DNA from 3 places in the Janthinobacterium sp. J1-1 genome. Region 1 is predicted to be linked to each of the others. Evidence: predicted binding sites of a transcription regulator. Region 1 holds the regulator's gene; each other region holds the start of a gene.

Region 1 (5,102 bases):
GCAACGCGGGCTGGCTGCGCGAACAGGTGTGCAAATACATGTGCCCGTATGCGCGCTTCCAGAGCGCCATGTTCGATCAGGACACCCTGATCATCACCTACGATGACAAACGCGGCGAGCCGCGCGGTGCACTGAACAAGAAGGCGGCCAAGGAGGGGACGGAAAAAGCGCTGGGCGACTGCATCGACTGCACCCTGTGCGTGCAGGTGTGTCCGACCGGCATCGATATCCGCAACGGCCTGCAATATGAATGCATCGGCTGCGCCGCCTGCGTCGACGCCTGCAACAGCGTGATGGACAAGGTCGAGCGGCCGCGCGGGCTGATCCGCTACAGCACCGACCATGCGATGGAAAACAACTTCAGCTCGAAGCAGATCCGCCGGCGCGCCATGCGCCCGCGCGTGCTGATCTACACCTCGATCCTGGGGCTGATCATCATCGCCGTCTGTACCTCGCTGTTCCTGCGCACGCCCCTGAAAATGGACGTCATCCGCGACCGAGGTTCGATGGGCCGCGAAGTCGAAGACGGCATGATCGAAAACGTGTATCGCCTGCAGATCATGAACACCTCGGAAGAGCAGCAGCACTTCAGGATCGGCGTGTCCGGCTTGCCAGGCTTGAGCCTGGTCACGCGCGAGGAAGTGACCCTGCAGCCGACCGAAACGCTGGGCTGGCCGGTGCGTTTGCGCGTGCCGCACGGCGTCGGCGAGAAGGGCTCGAACAAGATCCATATCGAGCTGCAGTCGCTCGACGATCCGTCCTTGCATGTGCGCGAAAGCGCGGTATTCATCGTGCCGCGTTAAACCAAGAAGCGGCGCCTGGCCTTGCCTGGCGCCGTGTTGAATCAGGAGAAACACCCATGTCCAAGACCGCCAAACTGCAAGCTCCCGTCGATCCCTGGTACAAGCACCGCTGGCCTTGGCTGCTGATGATCGGCCCCGGCCTGTCGGTCGTCGTCGGCAGCTTCATGGGGTACATCGCGTTTACGCAACCCGATGCGCTGGTGGTGGGCGACTACTACAAGAAAGGCAAGGCGATCAACCAGGACTTGCGCCGCGACACCGTCGCCAGCGACCTGGCGATGGATACCAGCCTGGCCTACGACGTGGCGCAATCGCGCATCACCGGTTCCGTGCACAGTTTCGGCAAGGCCTACCAACAGCCTTTGCTGCTGCACCTGGCGCACGCCACCTTGCCGGAAAAAGATATCCGGCTGATGGTGCAGCCCGATGCGGACGGCAATTTTTCGGTATCGCTGCCGATGCTCGAACGCAGCCGCTGGCAGGTGCTGGTGGAAGACCAGCAGCGCGTGTGGCGCCTGTCGGGCATCTGGACCTGGCCGGCCCAGCGCGACATCACCATCCAGGCCGACAAGGAACTGTAATTATTTGCAGACGTCGGTGCCGGCCGTAATCGCCTTGAGTTTGGCCGGCTGCAGGATTTCAATCTCGCGGTTCGACACGCGCAGCCAGCCTTCCTTCTTGAATTTCGAGAGCAGACGGCTGATGCTTTCGATCGTCAGGCCGAGGTAGTTGCCGATTTCCTCGCGCGACATGCGCAGCTGGAAGTTACTGCCCGAATAGCCGCGCGCTTCATAGCGCGACGCCAGGTTGACGATAAAGGCGGCAAAGCGCTGGGTCGCCTGCATATTGCCCAGCAATAGCATCACGCTTTGCTCGCGCGTGATTTCCTGGCTCATCATGCGGTGGAAATGGCGCAGCAGGATCGGCATATTGCCCAGCAGTTGTTCCAGGCTGGAAAATGGAATTTCACACACTTCACTGTCTTCCAGCGCCACCGCATTGCAATGATGGCGATCGGCGCTGATGGCGTCCATGCCCAGCAGTTCGCCGGCCATCTGGAAACCGGTCACCTGTTCTTCGCCACCCTGGTTGATCTGGTAGGTCTTGAAATGACCGAGGCGGATCGCATACAGGTTCTGGAACGCGTCGCCGATACGGAACAGCGAGGCGCCGCGCACCACCTTGCGGCGCCGGCCGATAATCTGGTCGAGACGGTCCATGTCACCCACATCGAGTCCCATGGGCAGACACAACTGGTGCATGCTGCACGTCGCGCAACGCGCACGCAACACTTCCACGTTCACGGTGGGCAGGGTTGGCGTCAAGAGCTCTGGTGTCATGGTGAGTACCTTTTATAAAATACAACAACAAGTTTACTGTATATGCAGAGGTAGTGTGCCAATTTCGGCGAAATACGCCGAATAAACGACTTTCGTCATTTATTTTCATGGCAACCCCGCCACAAGCACACGCTTGCCAAGTTGATGTATTGATAGGAGAATTCCTCATAGCATCTCTCGCAGCGCGCTTGTGCCGCTTGCCCGTTTGCCAAGGATAAGGAAATGATGAAGCCTCTGGGCATTAAAGCAAAAGTCGCGCTGGCCACCAGCCTGACCTCGATCGCCATGATCGCCCTGGTGACCCTGGTGCAAGTGCAGCGCATGCGCGACGATTTCACCAAGGTACTATTAAGCCAGCAGACGGCGATGATCGACCGCACCGCCGAGGAACTCGACGACAAGCTCGGCATGCTGCTCGACGTGATCAGCGAAACGGCGCGCCGCCAGCCGGCCGCGCTGATGGCGCAGCCGGCCCAGTTGCGCCAGTACTATGAGCAGCGCGCCATGCTGGCCCTGTTCGACGACGTGCTGGTGCTCGATGCGCGCGGCAAGGTGATCAGCGACGTGCCCGAAGTACCGGGCCGCAGCGGCGTCGAGGTGGGCGACCGCGACTATTTCCGCACCGTCATGCGCACGCGCCAGCCGATGATCACCGAACCCTTGCTGGGCAAGAAAAGCGGGATGCCGATCGTGCAGATGGTCGCGCCGGTGCTGGGCGCCAACGGTGAAGTGGCCGGCATCGTGATCGGCGTGCTGCGCCTGTACAAGGACAACCTGCTGGGCGACCTGCGCACGACCAAGGTCGGCAAGAACGGCTATTACTTCATCCTCACGCAAGGCAAGGTGCCGCTGTACGTGCTGCATCCCGATCCGGCCAAGCTGCTGCAGCCGCGCGCAGCCAACGCCAATCCGGCCACCAGCGAGCTGATCGCGCGCGGCGGCGAAGGCAGCATGGTCAGCACCAACAGCCGTGGCATCAATGCTGTCAACAGCTTCAAGCATTTGAAATCGGTGAACTGGCTGCTGGCGGCCTCGCTGCCCATCGATGACGCCTTCGAGCCCTTCGATGGCGTGCTGTACCGGCTGGTGCTGTGGAGCGCCTGCGCCTCGCTGCTGGCAGCGCTGGTATTGGGCTGGGTCACGGTGCGGCTGCTGTCGCCGCTGGTGCGCCTGCGCGATACCCTGCTGGCCCTGCGCAGCAGCGGCCAGCGCTTCACGCCGCTGCCGGTCGAGCAGCGCGATGAAATCGGCGAACTGACGGCCGCCTTCAACAGCCTGATGAGCGAGCGCGACCGCCTGCAGCACGAGCTCGAAGCGCGCGCCAGCGAGCTGGAAAACGAGCGCGACCGCGCCGAAGCGGCCAACCGCGCGAAAAGCGATTTCGTCGCCAACATGAGCCATGAAATCCGCACGCCGCTCAATGCCGTGCTGGGCATGGTCTATTTATTGGGCAATACCAGGCTCAATACGGAACAGCGCAAATACCTGACCATGGTGCGCGTGGCCGGCCAGTCGCTGCTGGGCATCCTCAACGACGTGCTCGATTTTTCCAAGATCGAGGCGCGCCGCATGGACTTGTCGCCGGTCGAATTCGACCTCGATGAAGTGATGAACACGCTGGCCACCACCATGACCATGAATGCCGGCGAAAAGGAACTGGAACTGGCCATCGCCGTGGAATCGGACGTGCCGCGCCGCCTGGTGGGCGACGCCCAGCGCCTGCAGCAGATCCTCGTCAACCTGGCCGGCAACGCCATCAAATTTACCGCAAGCGGCGAAGTGGTGGTGGCCGTCAGCCTGGCCGAACAAACACCCGGCCAGGCCTGGCTGCGCTTCGAAGTGCGCGATACCGGCATCGGCATGACGCCGCAGCAGCAGGAACAACTATTTACCGCCTTCTCGCAGGGCGATCAAAGCATCACGCGGCGCTTCGGCGGCACCGGCCTGGGCCTGGCCATCAGCAAGCACCTGATCCACATGATGGGCGGCGATATCGCCGTGGCCAGCAGCGAAGGCAAGGGCAGCCGCTTCTGGTTCAGCGTGCCGTTCGAGGCGCTGGCACAACCAAACGAAGAGCGCCGCAAACCGGCCCTGGGCCAGCTGCGCCTGCTGGTGGCCGACGACAACCGCACCACGCGCGAACTGATCGTCAAACTGATCGAGGCCTGGGGCTGGGCCGCCGATGAAGTCGATTCCGGCTTTGCCGCCATCGAACTGTACCGCGAACGCCTGGAAAGCCAGCAGCCGTATGACGTGGTGCTGGCCGACTGGCACATGCCCGTCATGGACGGCCTGGCCACGGCCAAGGCGATACGCCAGGCGGCCACCGGCCAGCGCCAGCCGATCGTGGTGATGGTCAACGCCTTTGCCCGCAACCACCTGGAGGAAATCTCCAGCGCGGCCGAGGCCGACGTGGTGCTGATGAAGCCGATCACCGGATCGAGCCTGTTCGATGCGCTGCACCAGGCTTTGAGCGCCAAGCAGGATGGCGAACAGCATATCGCGCTGCAGCAGACCGGCACCGAACTGGCCGGCGTGCATTTCCTGCTGGTGGAAGACAATCATCTGAACCAGGCGGTGGCGCGCGGCATCCTCGAACACATGGGCGCCACGCTGGACGTGGTGGGCGACGGCCTGCAGGCGGTCGAGCGCCTGCGCATGGAGTCCCTGCGCTACGACATCGTGCTGATGGACATGCAGATGCCGGTGATGGACGGCTTCAGCGCCACCCACATCATCCGCACCGAACTGCGCCTGCAGTTGCCGGTGATCGCCATGACGGCCGGCGTGCTGGCCTCCGAGCGCGAGCGCTGCATGACGGCCGGCATCACCGACTTTATCGCCAAGCCGGTGGTGGTCGAGGAAATGATGGAAGTGATCAGCCGCCACCTGCCGAAACGCCCGACAGTACAGGCGGCAGCGGCCGCGCCGCTCGACGAGGAAGTGTTTTCCATGGCCG
Region 2 (5,102 bases), 830 kb from region 1:
CGGGCGGCTGAGCGCTTGGCAAACCAGGGCGCTTACTGGCGCGCCACCTTCACCATGCGGCCACGTACCGACGACGACAGGCTCACCTCGAAGCGGCCACCGGCCGGCAAGGCGCTGATATCGACCGAAGCGGTACCGCCCGTCAGGGCGCTGGCGACCACGGTCTTGCGGCCATCGGCAGCGACGAACAGCACGGCGGCATATGGCTCGACGTCGGCATTCCACGTCAGGGCCAGGGCGGCGGCCGTTTGCTTGACCTCCAGCGAGGCGGCGCTGGCCACGGCGGCACGGCGTGCCGAACGGTCCAGCTTGCTGACGACCTTGCCGTTGGCCAGCACGTCGATATCGCTGATGTCGCCGGGGTTGGCAAAGCTGACACGGAAGTGGCTCACGTCGACTCTGCTGTCGGCCAGCTGCTGCGTATCAAATGGCACGTTAATAGTTTGTCCGGACGCCGTTAAAATCCGCAGGCTGTATTTGGCGCTGCTGTCGGCGGTAGCGATACGCGCGGTGGCCGAGGCCACGGCCGGGTGCAATTGCACGCCATTGGCGGTGATGCGGCCCGAAATGGTCAGATAACCATTGTCGGCGGCCAGCACATTGGCGCCCACCGAGGTGCTGCGGCCGGTGCGGGCGATGCGGGCGGCGTAGCTTTCCAGGAACTGCTGGATGCGGGCATAGCTGTAGTCCGAGAACCAGGCGCCGCTGCAATAGCTCATCACGTCCTTCATCTGCTTGGTGCTGCCGTTGCTGGTGTAGGTCGCCTGGCTCAACTGGCCGATGGCGGCGCCGTAGTTGCTGTTATACAGTGGCTGGCTGCCCAGGTCGCCGTTCGCATACGGATAGTCGGCGGCGGTATTGGTCGGCGAACCGCAGGCGACGTGCTGCAGCGCATGGTTGTGGCCGATTTCATGGATCATCGTCGTCAGCCACTCTGGCCATGCATTGCCGAAGGCATCGACCGAGGCGGTGCGGGTGGCGCTGGCGTCCAGGCCGATCGCCGACGGGCTGGAAACGCCCGTGGTGCGGTCGCTGATATACGCCAGGCCGGCGGTGCGGCTGGCCGACATCTGCGTGGCGAAACCGTAGTAGAAGGCGGTGCTGTCTTCTTGGCTGCGCGCCGCTTCAATCTTCGGCAGGGTCTCGCTCCACCAGGTGTCGACCGCGCTGCTGCCGCCGACATTGAGCGCCACGCGCTTGGTGATGGTGATGTCTTCGGCGGCGTAGGGATACACGCGCACGATGGCGGCACGGATCACTTCAGGATCAGGCAGGACGGAAGTGCCGTCGTTGGTGGTCAGGGGCACCAGCACCAGGTGCATCTTGGCGGCCGACGACACGGCCGGCGTGGCTTGCTGGCTCACTTGCGTGCCATCGTTGCCGACGGCCGTCACGCGCACCTGCAGGCCGGGCTGGATCCAGCTGGCCGGCAAGGCGGCGCTGAAGTTGCCGTCGAAGCTGTAGGTGTTCTTGGCCGTTGGCAAGGTGGCCGGACCATTCAGGACCAGGCTGCCCAGGTTGGCGCCGGTGGACGAGGTGGCCGCCAGGGTCACCGCCGGGCTGCTGCGGCCGGCCAGGGTACCCAGCACCGACACGCGCACGGCGGCAGGCTTGCCACGCGTCAAACGCAGCGCCGCATCGCTGGCGCTCAGGTTCAGCACTTGCGAAAAATCGATGGCGCCCAGGGTGAACGCCGCCACGGTGCCGGCATTGACGGCGGCGCGCGACGGCGCCGACAGCATCAGGTTGCCGGTGGCCGAGCTTGGCGCCGACACGCGCAGTTCGGTGGCGCTGGCGCTGACGATCGTGGCGGTGGTCGCACCGATGGTGGCGCCATTGACCTGGTCCAGGTTGCTGCCGGCCACGGTCACAATCACATTGGCGCCGCTGATGGCGGTGCTGATCGACGTCACGCCAACGGTCGGCAAGACCGTGAAGGCGGCGCTGGTCAGCGCTTCGTTGAAGGTACCGCGCACGGTCAACTGGCCCGTCACGGCGCCGACCGGCACCACGAAGGTCACGCTGCTGTCGGTATGGCTTTGCACGGTGGCGGCGGTGCCGTTGGCAAACACCACTGCCGTGACATTGGCCATGCCGCTGCCGGTGATGGTCACGCTGCCGCCGACGATGCCGCTGGCCGGTGTCAGTTCGCCGGCCGTCAACGGCAGGTAGACCGTGATGGCCTGGCTGGTGGCGACCGTGCCGCTGGCGGTCACCAGGGTCAGGGCGCCGGTGACCGGCGTGGCCGGCATCGCCAGGGTGGCGCTGCCGGCGCTGACATTGCTCGCAACCAGGGTCACGCCGCCGACCTGGAAGGCCGAGACGCGGTCGAGGTTGCTACCGGTGACCGTCACGCTGGTGCCGATGGCCGCGCTGTTGGCCGAGACGGCCGTCACGGCCGACACCACCGCCGGCGCGGGGTTGGTGGTGGTGGTCGCCACCACGGTGCCGGTACCGCCGCCACCTCCACCGCCGCCGCAAGCGGACAGACCCAGCATGGCAATCAATGCAATAAGCAAATGGTTTTTCATGGCTGGCATCCGTTTCCGCGCAGCGCGACAGCAGGAGAAGTGAAAGAGGTATGTGACATATCGGTGACTTTTGGAGAGAATGTTGATCTAAGGAACCGACATTATGATTGAATAAAATTCCGAAAGACAACTATTAATGACTTTGGTTTAAATACTCTCGGCAGTAATTAACATAACTCACAGACAACCTTTATTTTAGGCATTACCGCTCTCGCTCTGTATTGCTATAGATCAAGCTTTGTTTTCAAATAGAACATTGGCAGTTGGTTCATAAAAAAAATTTTCACGGATTTACAAAAATGTGGGGATTTTTCCACATAAACAGTGACTATCAAGATGATATCTTTTAAATAATTAACAATTTGGCCGAGATTTTTACAAATGTAATGCGGGAGAGAATGTGAGAGAAAGTGTGATGGCACGATCGCCACGCTTTTTGGCATGCCAATGTGTTGCGTGGACGGCCTATCCGCAGCCGCCAAGGGCTTTTGCCCAAAACCAAAACTGCGCGATGCCGTATAATTTTAGACCCGGTGAACTCAGGCGATTGCCCCCTTCCGCCAGCCTATCCGGCCGGCGCACTCCGTCGGCTGATCCTGCTGATGCGCAACGCCTGCCCACCGCGCCGCCGCCCGTTGCCTATTGAAAGCATGAAATGACCGATACCGTGATCCCCGCCCTGTCCCCGACCGAAGCCTCGTTGCGCGCCATCATGGCGCGCCGGATCATGATCCTCGATGGTGCGATGGGCACGATCATCCAGCAGTACAAGCTCGACGAAGTGGCGTATCGCGGGGGGCCAACTGGCCGCTTCATCGACTTCGCCGCGCCGGCCGACTCGGGTGCGCGCGAGTTGTTCGTCAAAGGCAATAATGAATTATTGACACTGACGCAGCCGCATATCATCCAGGAAATCCACGAGCGCTACCTGGCGGCCGGCGCCGACCTGATCGAAACGAATACCTTTGGCGCCACCACCATCGCCCAGGACGACTATCACATGGCGCACCTGGCCTATGAGATGAATGTGCAGGCGGCAAAACTGGCGCGCGCCGCCTGTGACAAGTATTCCACGCCGGACAAGCCGCGCTTCGTGGCCGGCGCCCTGGGACCGACGCCAAAAACCGCGTCGATTTCGCCGGACGTGAACGATCCGGCGGCGCGCAATGTCACGTTCGACCAGCTGGTGGCGTCCTATCTGCAGCAAACCCGGGGCCTGGTCGAAGGCGGCGCCGACGTGCTGCTGGTGGAAACCATTTTCGACACCCTCAACTGCAAGGCGGCGCTGTTCGCGATCGACCTGTTCTACGAGCAGAACCCGGAGGTGGTGCGTTTGCCGTTGATGATTTCGGGCACCGTCACCGACGCGTCGGGCCGCATCCTGTCAGGCCAGACCGTGCCCGCCTTCTGGAATTCCGTGCGCCACGCAAAACCGCTGACGATAGGCCTGAACTGCGCACTGGGCGCGGCGCTGATGCGCCCGTACGCGGAAGAGCTGTCGAAGATCGCCGACACCTTCGTGTGCATCTACCCGAACGCCGGCCTGCCCAACCCGATGAGCGACACCGGCTTTGACGAGTTGCCGGAAGACACCTCCGCCCTGCTGCGCGAATTTGCCGACGCGGGCTTCCTGAACATGGCCGGCGGCTGCTGCGGCACCACGCCCGAACATATCAAGGCCATCGGCGAGCTGCTGGCTAACAATACGCCGCGCACCCTGCCCGCCAAGAGCCACGACCTGCGCCTGGCCGGCCTGGAGCCGTTCGTGGTCAATGACGACTCGCTGTTCGTCAACGTGGGCGAGCGTACCAACGTCACGGGTTCGAAGGCGTTTGCGCGCATGATTCTCAACGAGCAATACGATGAAGCCTTGTCGGTGGCGCGCCAGCAGGTGGAAAACGGCGCCCAGGTGATCGACATCAACATGGACGAGGCGATGCTCGACTCGCTGGCCGCCATGACGCGCTTTTTGAACCTGATCGCCTCCGAACCGGACATTTCACGCGTGCCCATCATGGTCGACTCGTCGAAATGGTCGGTGATCGAAGCGGGCCTGAAATGCGTGCAGGGCAAGGCCATCGTCAATTCCATCTCGATGAAGGAAGGCGAAGCGGAGTTCCTGCGCCAGGCCACCCTGTGCCGCCGCTACGGCGCGGCGGTGATCGTCATGGCCTTCGATGAAAAGGGACAAGCCGACACCTTCGAGCGCAAGATCGAGATCTGCGCGCGCGCCTATCACCTGCTGGTCGACGCGCTGGACTTCCCGCCGGAAGACATCATTTTCGATCCGAACATCTTTGCCGTGGCCACCGGCATCGAAGAGCACAACAACTACGCGGTCGACTTCATCAACGCCACGCGCTGGATCAAGGACAACCTGCCACATGCCAAGATTTCCGGCGGCGTGTCGAACGTGTCGTTCAGTTTCCGCGGCAACGATCCTGCCCGCGAAGCAATCCATACCGTGTTCCTGTACCACGCCATCAAGGCCGGCATGACCATGGGCATCGTCAACGCCGGCATGGTCGGCGTATACGACAACCTGGACCCGGAGCTGCGCGAGCGGGTGGA
Region 3 (5,102 bases), 3.1 Mb from region 1:
CTCGGCCGAGGACGAGCGCAGCAGGGCGCGCTGGATCACGCTGGCGTAATCGATGCTGTGCATGATCTGGCGGTTTTTTTCGGCCTGCAGGGTGGCCACCACGTTCATCAGTTGCAGGCCAAAGCCGACTCCGGCCAGCACGCCGTCTTCGGTGATGATGAAGCCGTCGGCCAGCGCCTTTTCGCCCGCCTCGACGGCGCGGAAGGTCAGGTCTTCGATGCTCATGGCGGCATCGACGATCAGCGGTTCCTTGTCCATGAAGGCGATGCAGCTCTTCTTGCCATACACCTCATGATAGAAGGGCTTGGACATCTGCGACATGAAGATATTGCGGCTGATCAGGCCGATCGGGCGGTCCTGTTCGGTCACGGGCAGGCTCATCATGTCGCGCCGTTCGGTGAACAGTTCGAGCACGGCGAAGTTGTTGGCGTCGGCCTGCACCGACTCGGTGGCGATGCACAGGTCGGCCGCAACGGAAGAGCGATAACGGGGAAGATGCAATCGAGAGGCGTTGAACTCCACGGGCGGCTACCTTTACATGACGATCGGCACCTGCTTGCCACGGCGGCAAGGCGGCTGGCAAAAAGGCAATGTCGACATGATAGCCGTCGAATATGACAAGATGATTACCAGCTTGCCAAACGCGTATGAAATATAGCTATATGGCAAGCCTTGTGGTTCAGGCCAGCCTGGCGGCCAGCGCGCTTGCCTGTGCCCGCCAGCGTGCGCGCTGCTGCTCTGTCGAGTTCAGGATGGGGCCGAAACTGGCCACTTTCACCGGCTTGATGCCGCAAAATTCCAGGGTCGTCTTGCGCAGTTGATGGATGCCCGGCATGCGGTACACCCAGCGGAAGTACCACGGCGGCGTATCCATCGTCACCAGCAGCTGGGCCGTGCGTCCCGTCAGCAGCTGCGCCGGGAAGGCCTTGCCGGGACGGTATTGGAAGGCATAGCCGGGCAGGAACACGCGGTCGACAAAGCCCTTCAGCAGGGCCGGCGCGCCGCCCCACCAGATCGGATAAACGAAGACCAGGTGCCCGGCCCAGCTGATTGCTTCCTGCGCGGCCAGCAGGTCCGCTTCCAGCGGCTGCACCTGGCGGTAGCCCTGGTGCAGGATGGGGTCAAAATCCAGCTGGCCCAGGCGCAGTTCGCGCACCTCGTGGCCGGCCGCCCGGGCGGTGTCGAGATAGGCGTCGGCCAGGGCGGCGCAGAAACTGTCGTTCGATGGGTGGCCGAGGATGACCAGGATACGTGTGCGCATGAGGGCGGCTTTCATGAAATGAGCAGTGCCCATCATGAGGCCTGCCCCTGGGGGCAGAGTCAAGCGCGCTGCAGGCAATCCTTGATTTCCCCATCGATGGCCTGCAAGCGCGCATCGAGTGCTTGCAGCCGGGCGATTTCTTCATGCAGTTGCAAGCGCTTGGCGGCGATATGCCGGCCCAGCGCGGCCCAGTCGGTGTCAATGCCGGCCAGGATGGGCAGCAGTTCGGCCAGCCGGAAGCCCAGCGCCTGCGCCTGGCGGATCAGGGTCACCTGCGCCAGGTCCTGCTGCGAGTAGCGGCGGTAGGCGCCGGCCCGCCGCACTTCACCCAGCAGGCCCAGCGCTTCGTAGTGGCGCAGGGCCTTGGGGGTGGCGCCCGTCAGGCGCGCCAGTTCTCCGATATACATGCGGCATCCTTTCAACGTTGCCGCATTGTATAGCCTGGCCGCGAGGCCGCCTTCAGGGCTTGCGTGGAGGAACTTTTTTTGCCGTGCAGTCGGCGCAGGTGCCGTACAGCGACAAGGCGTGCTCATGCAGCACGAAGCCGCGCTCGGTGGCAATTTCGTGCTGGCGCAATTCGATGCCCTCGTCGACGAATTCATCGACCTTGCCGCAGCCGGTGCAGACCAGGTGGTCATGGTGCTGGCCTTGGTTCAGTTCGAATACGGCATGGCCCGATTCGAAATGGCGGCGAAACAGAATGCCCGCTTCGGCAAATTGCATCAGCACCCGGTAGATGGTGGCTAGGCCCACATCGATCTTTTCAGCCAGCAAGAGTTTATAGACATCGTCCGCACTCAGGTGCTTGATTGTTCCTTCTTGAAACAGCTGCAGAATCCGCAGGCGCGGTATCGTTACTTTCAGCCCCGATTCACGCAGTTCCCTCAATATATCCATGTCTCCCATCCCTTATATGAACGCCAGGTAAGGGCATATTATATCGCAAATGATAATCATTACTATTCTCATTTGTTGAGTGCGCCGGCTTGACCTTACCTTGCGACGCATCATTTTTTTGACCTGTGCAAGGAAAACTGGGGCCATTTTCTGCCTTCCGGCACTATTTGATGTGGATCAAAGTTTTTGCTGCACCGCACTCTTAGACTTCGCTGCGTTACTTAACGACAAAAAAGAGGGAAACAGAATGAAAAAGTCCGCAACTAAAGCAGCAATCGTTTTGGCCGCCATCGGCGCATTCGCCGGCAACGCAATGGCACAGGAAAGCCCATGGCTGGTCCGCGCCCGTGTGGTGCAAATCGATACGGCCAACAAATCTGCTCCTGTTGGTGGCGTCGGTGCATCCGACCGTATTCACGTCAGCGACAAAACGATCCCTGAAATCGATATCTCGTATTTCTTTACCCCCAATATCGCTGCTGAACTGATCCTGACCTACCCGCAAAAACACGACGTCAAACTTGACGGCGCCAAGATCGGCACCTTCAAGCACTTGCCGCCGACCCTGTCGCTGCAATACCACTTCATGCCCGAGAAACAATTCAGCCCGTATGTGGGCGCCGGCGTGAACTACACCAATATCTCCGACGTGAAACTGCTGGGTGGCGCCGGCCGCCTGGAACACGACAGCTGGGGTTACTCGCTGCGAGCCGGTGTCGACTACAAACTCGACAAAAACTGGTCGCTGAACTTCGACGTCAAGAAAGTGCAGATCCAGAGCGACGTGTTCATCAGCGGCGCGAAAGTCAGCAAAGTCAAGGTTGATCCATATCTGTTCGGCGTTGGCGTGGGGTATCGTTTCTAAGCTTTACCGTCTCGTCACAATCCGGCTGCTATCAGCCGGATTTTTTTTGCCCGTTTTTTCTTGCCGCCGCATACAATTTACATTTGTGATCAAACGAGACCACCATGCCTTTGAGTTCCTACCTGAATACCCGCCCAGTTCTCGGTGAGCGCGTCTACCTGCACGACACGGCCCAGGTGATCGGCGATGTACGGATCGGCGACGACTGTTCGATCTGGTGCAACAGCGTGCTGCGCGGCGACGTCAACCGCATCGTGATCGGCGAGGGCAGCAATATCCAGGATTTTTCCATGGGCCATGTGTCGCATAAAAATGCCGCCAAGCCCGACGGCTCGCCCTTGACCATCGGCAAATACGTGACCATCGGCCACTCGGTGATCCTGCACGGCTGCACCATCGGCGACGAATGCCTGATCGGCATGGGCAGCATCGTGATGGATGACGTGGTGGTGGAGAAAAACGTGATGCTGGGCGCCGGCAGCCTGGTGTCGCCGGGCAAGGTGCTGGAAAGCGGCCACCTGTACGTGGGCCGGCCGGCCGTCAAGGTGCGCGCGTTGACCGAGGCCGAGATCGCCTACCTGGGCTACTCGGCCGAGCACTATGTGCGCGTGAAGAACAATTACCTGGCGGGCAGGGACGACGCCTGACGGCCGCCGTCCGCTGCCATCATCAAGCCTGCGGTGCTGCCGCAGGCTGCGTGTACTTGTCGAAGTTGGCGATATAGTCGTTGAAGTTATCGGTCAGCATGCGTTTATATTGTTCCGTGAAAAAGGCGACGGCGTCGTCTTTTTCCAGCTGCATCTTGCTGACATCGTTGGTCTTGCTGGCCACCAGGAAGGCGTTGAAGCGGGCTGCCGCGTACAGCAGCGAGGTCGCCACTTCGTTGGCCGGGCTGTGCATGCATTGCTCGTTGGCCAGGGCGATGGCCTGGTCGGCGCGTTCCCAGAACTCGGGGCCTGGCGTGGGTTTGGTGGTCGGTGCGTTCATGGAATTCCTTATCAAAGTGCGCGCCAGTCTACACAGGGCACCGGCCACTGTCCAGCCAGTTGCGCGGCCTCAGGCGGCCTGCGCGATCTGCTGCACCAGCGTGGCGAGCGGCTGGCGGATATCGAGCACCATGCCGGCCTCGTCTGCCTGCAGCGGCTGCAGCGTGGCCAGCTGGCTGTCGAGCAGGCTGGCCGGCATAAAGTGGCCGGGCCGGTCCCGCACGCGGCTTTCCAGCACCGTGCGCGGGCCGTGCAGATGGGCAAAGCGCAGGGTTGGATCGCCTTCGCGCAACAGGTCGCGATAGCGGCGCTTCAGCGCCGAACACGACACCACCAGGCCCAGGCCATTCTGGCGCGCCACGGCGATACGCTCGCGCAGGGCGGCCAGCCAGCCGGCGCGGTCTTCATCGCCGAGCGGCTGGCCGGCGGCCATTTTGGCCACATTGTCAGGCGGGTGCAGCGCGTCGCCCTCGATATATTCGATGTGCAGCTGGGCGGCCAGGCGGCTGCCGACGGCGCTCTTGCCGCAGCCCGAGACGCCCATCACGACCCAGCGCACGGCGGCGCCAGGGTGGCTGATTGCGGCAGAGACGGCCATCGCTATTCCTCCAGCGTCGCTTCCAGCAGATCGATCTCGCGCAGCAGGCGCAGGTGGATGGCGTCGTCCAGCTCGCCCGAGATGCGGCGGCGGAACAGTTCGTCGCGCTCGGCATTGAGCGCTTCCAGGCGCAGCGAGCGCTCGGCCCTGGCCAGCTCCTGCATGCGGGCCGCCTCATCGTTGCTGCTTTCGCCATACGCCATGCGGCGCCGGTAGGCTTCGATCAGGCGGTTGGCGGCTTCGGTGACGACTTGCTCCTTGCCATCGGTACCGATGCCGGCGCAGACTTTTTCCAGCCGCGCCACGGCCGCTTCGGCGGCGGCCGAACGGGCGTTGCGCTCTTCGCTCGAGCGGCGCGCGGGCGGCGCGAACACCAGGCCTTTCGTCAAGAGCGGCAGGGTGACGCTGGCCAGTATCAGGGACAGCAAAATCACGCCCATGGCCAGGAAAATCACCAGGTCGCGCGCGGGAAAGCGCGTGCCGTCCGGCAGGAAC

What was found. Region 1 encodes FNR, which switches genes on or off when oxygen is low (the NO sensors DNR and NnrR bind a similar motif). Its sites were predicted from a motif close to TTGATNNNNATCAA; they were not measured.
Region 2: a site for FNR is predicted at 2,753-2,766, ahead of Q8L25_RS04900 (IPT/TIG domain-containing protein). Genes of this name have one in related genera too.
Region 3: a site for FNR is predicted at 2,326-2,339, ahead of Q8L25_RS15160 (OmpW family outer membrane protein). Genes of this name have one in related genera too.

The regions. Positions count from the first base shown of each region.
Region 1 is NZ_CP132339.1:248,619-253,720, forward strand. It holds gene ccoG (cytochrome c oxidase accessory protein CcoG) at 1-803, shown strand, start outside; gene Q8L25_RS01095 (FixH family protein) at 860-1,384, shown strand; gene fnr (fumarate/nitrate reduction transcriptional regulator Fnr) at 1,385-2,143, opposite strand; gene Q8L25_RS01105 (response regulator) at 2,366-5,102, shown strand, end outside.
Region 2 is NZ_CP132339.1:1,080,639-1,085,740, reverse strand. It holds gene Q8L25_RS04900 (IPT/TIG domain-containing protein) at 33-2,531, opposite strand; gene metH (methionine synthase) at 3,187-5,102, shown strand, end outside.
Region 3 is NZ_CP132339.1:3,328,500-3,333,601, forward strand. It holds gene Q8L25_RS15140 (SpoIIE family protein phosphatase) at 1-501, opposite strand, end outside; gene Q8L25_RS15145 (NAD(P)H-dependent oxidoreductase) at 680-1,261, opposite strand; gene Q8L25_RS15150 (MerR family transcriptional regulator) at 1,321-1,668, opposite strand; gene fur (ferric iron uptake transcriptional regulator) at 1,721-2,158, opposite strand; gene Q8L25_RS15160 (OmpW family outer membrane protein) at 2,406-3,023, shown strand; gene Q8L25_RS15165 (gamma carbonic anhydrase family protein) at 3,128-3,670, shown strand; gene Q8L25_RS15170 (DUF3144 domain-containing protein) at 3,693-4,010, opposite strand; gene Q8L25_RS15175 (gluconokinase) at 4,080-4,607, opposite strand; gene Q8L25_RS15180 (Na+/H+ antiporter) at 4,610-5,102, opposite strand, start outside.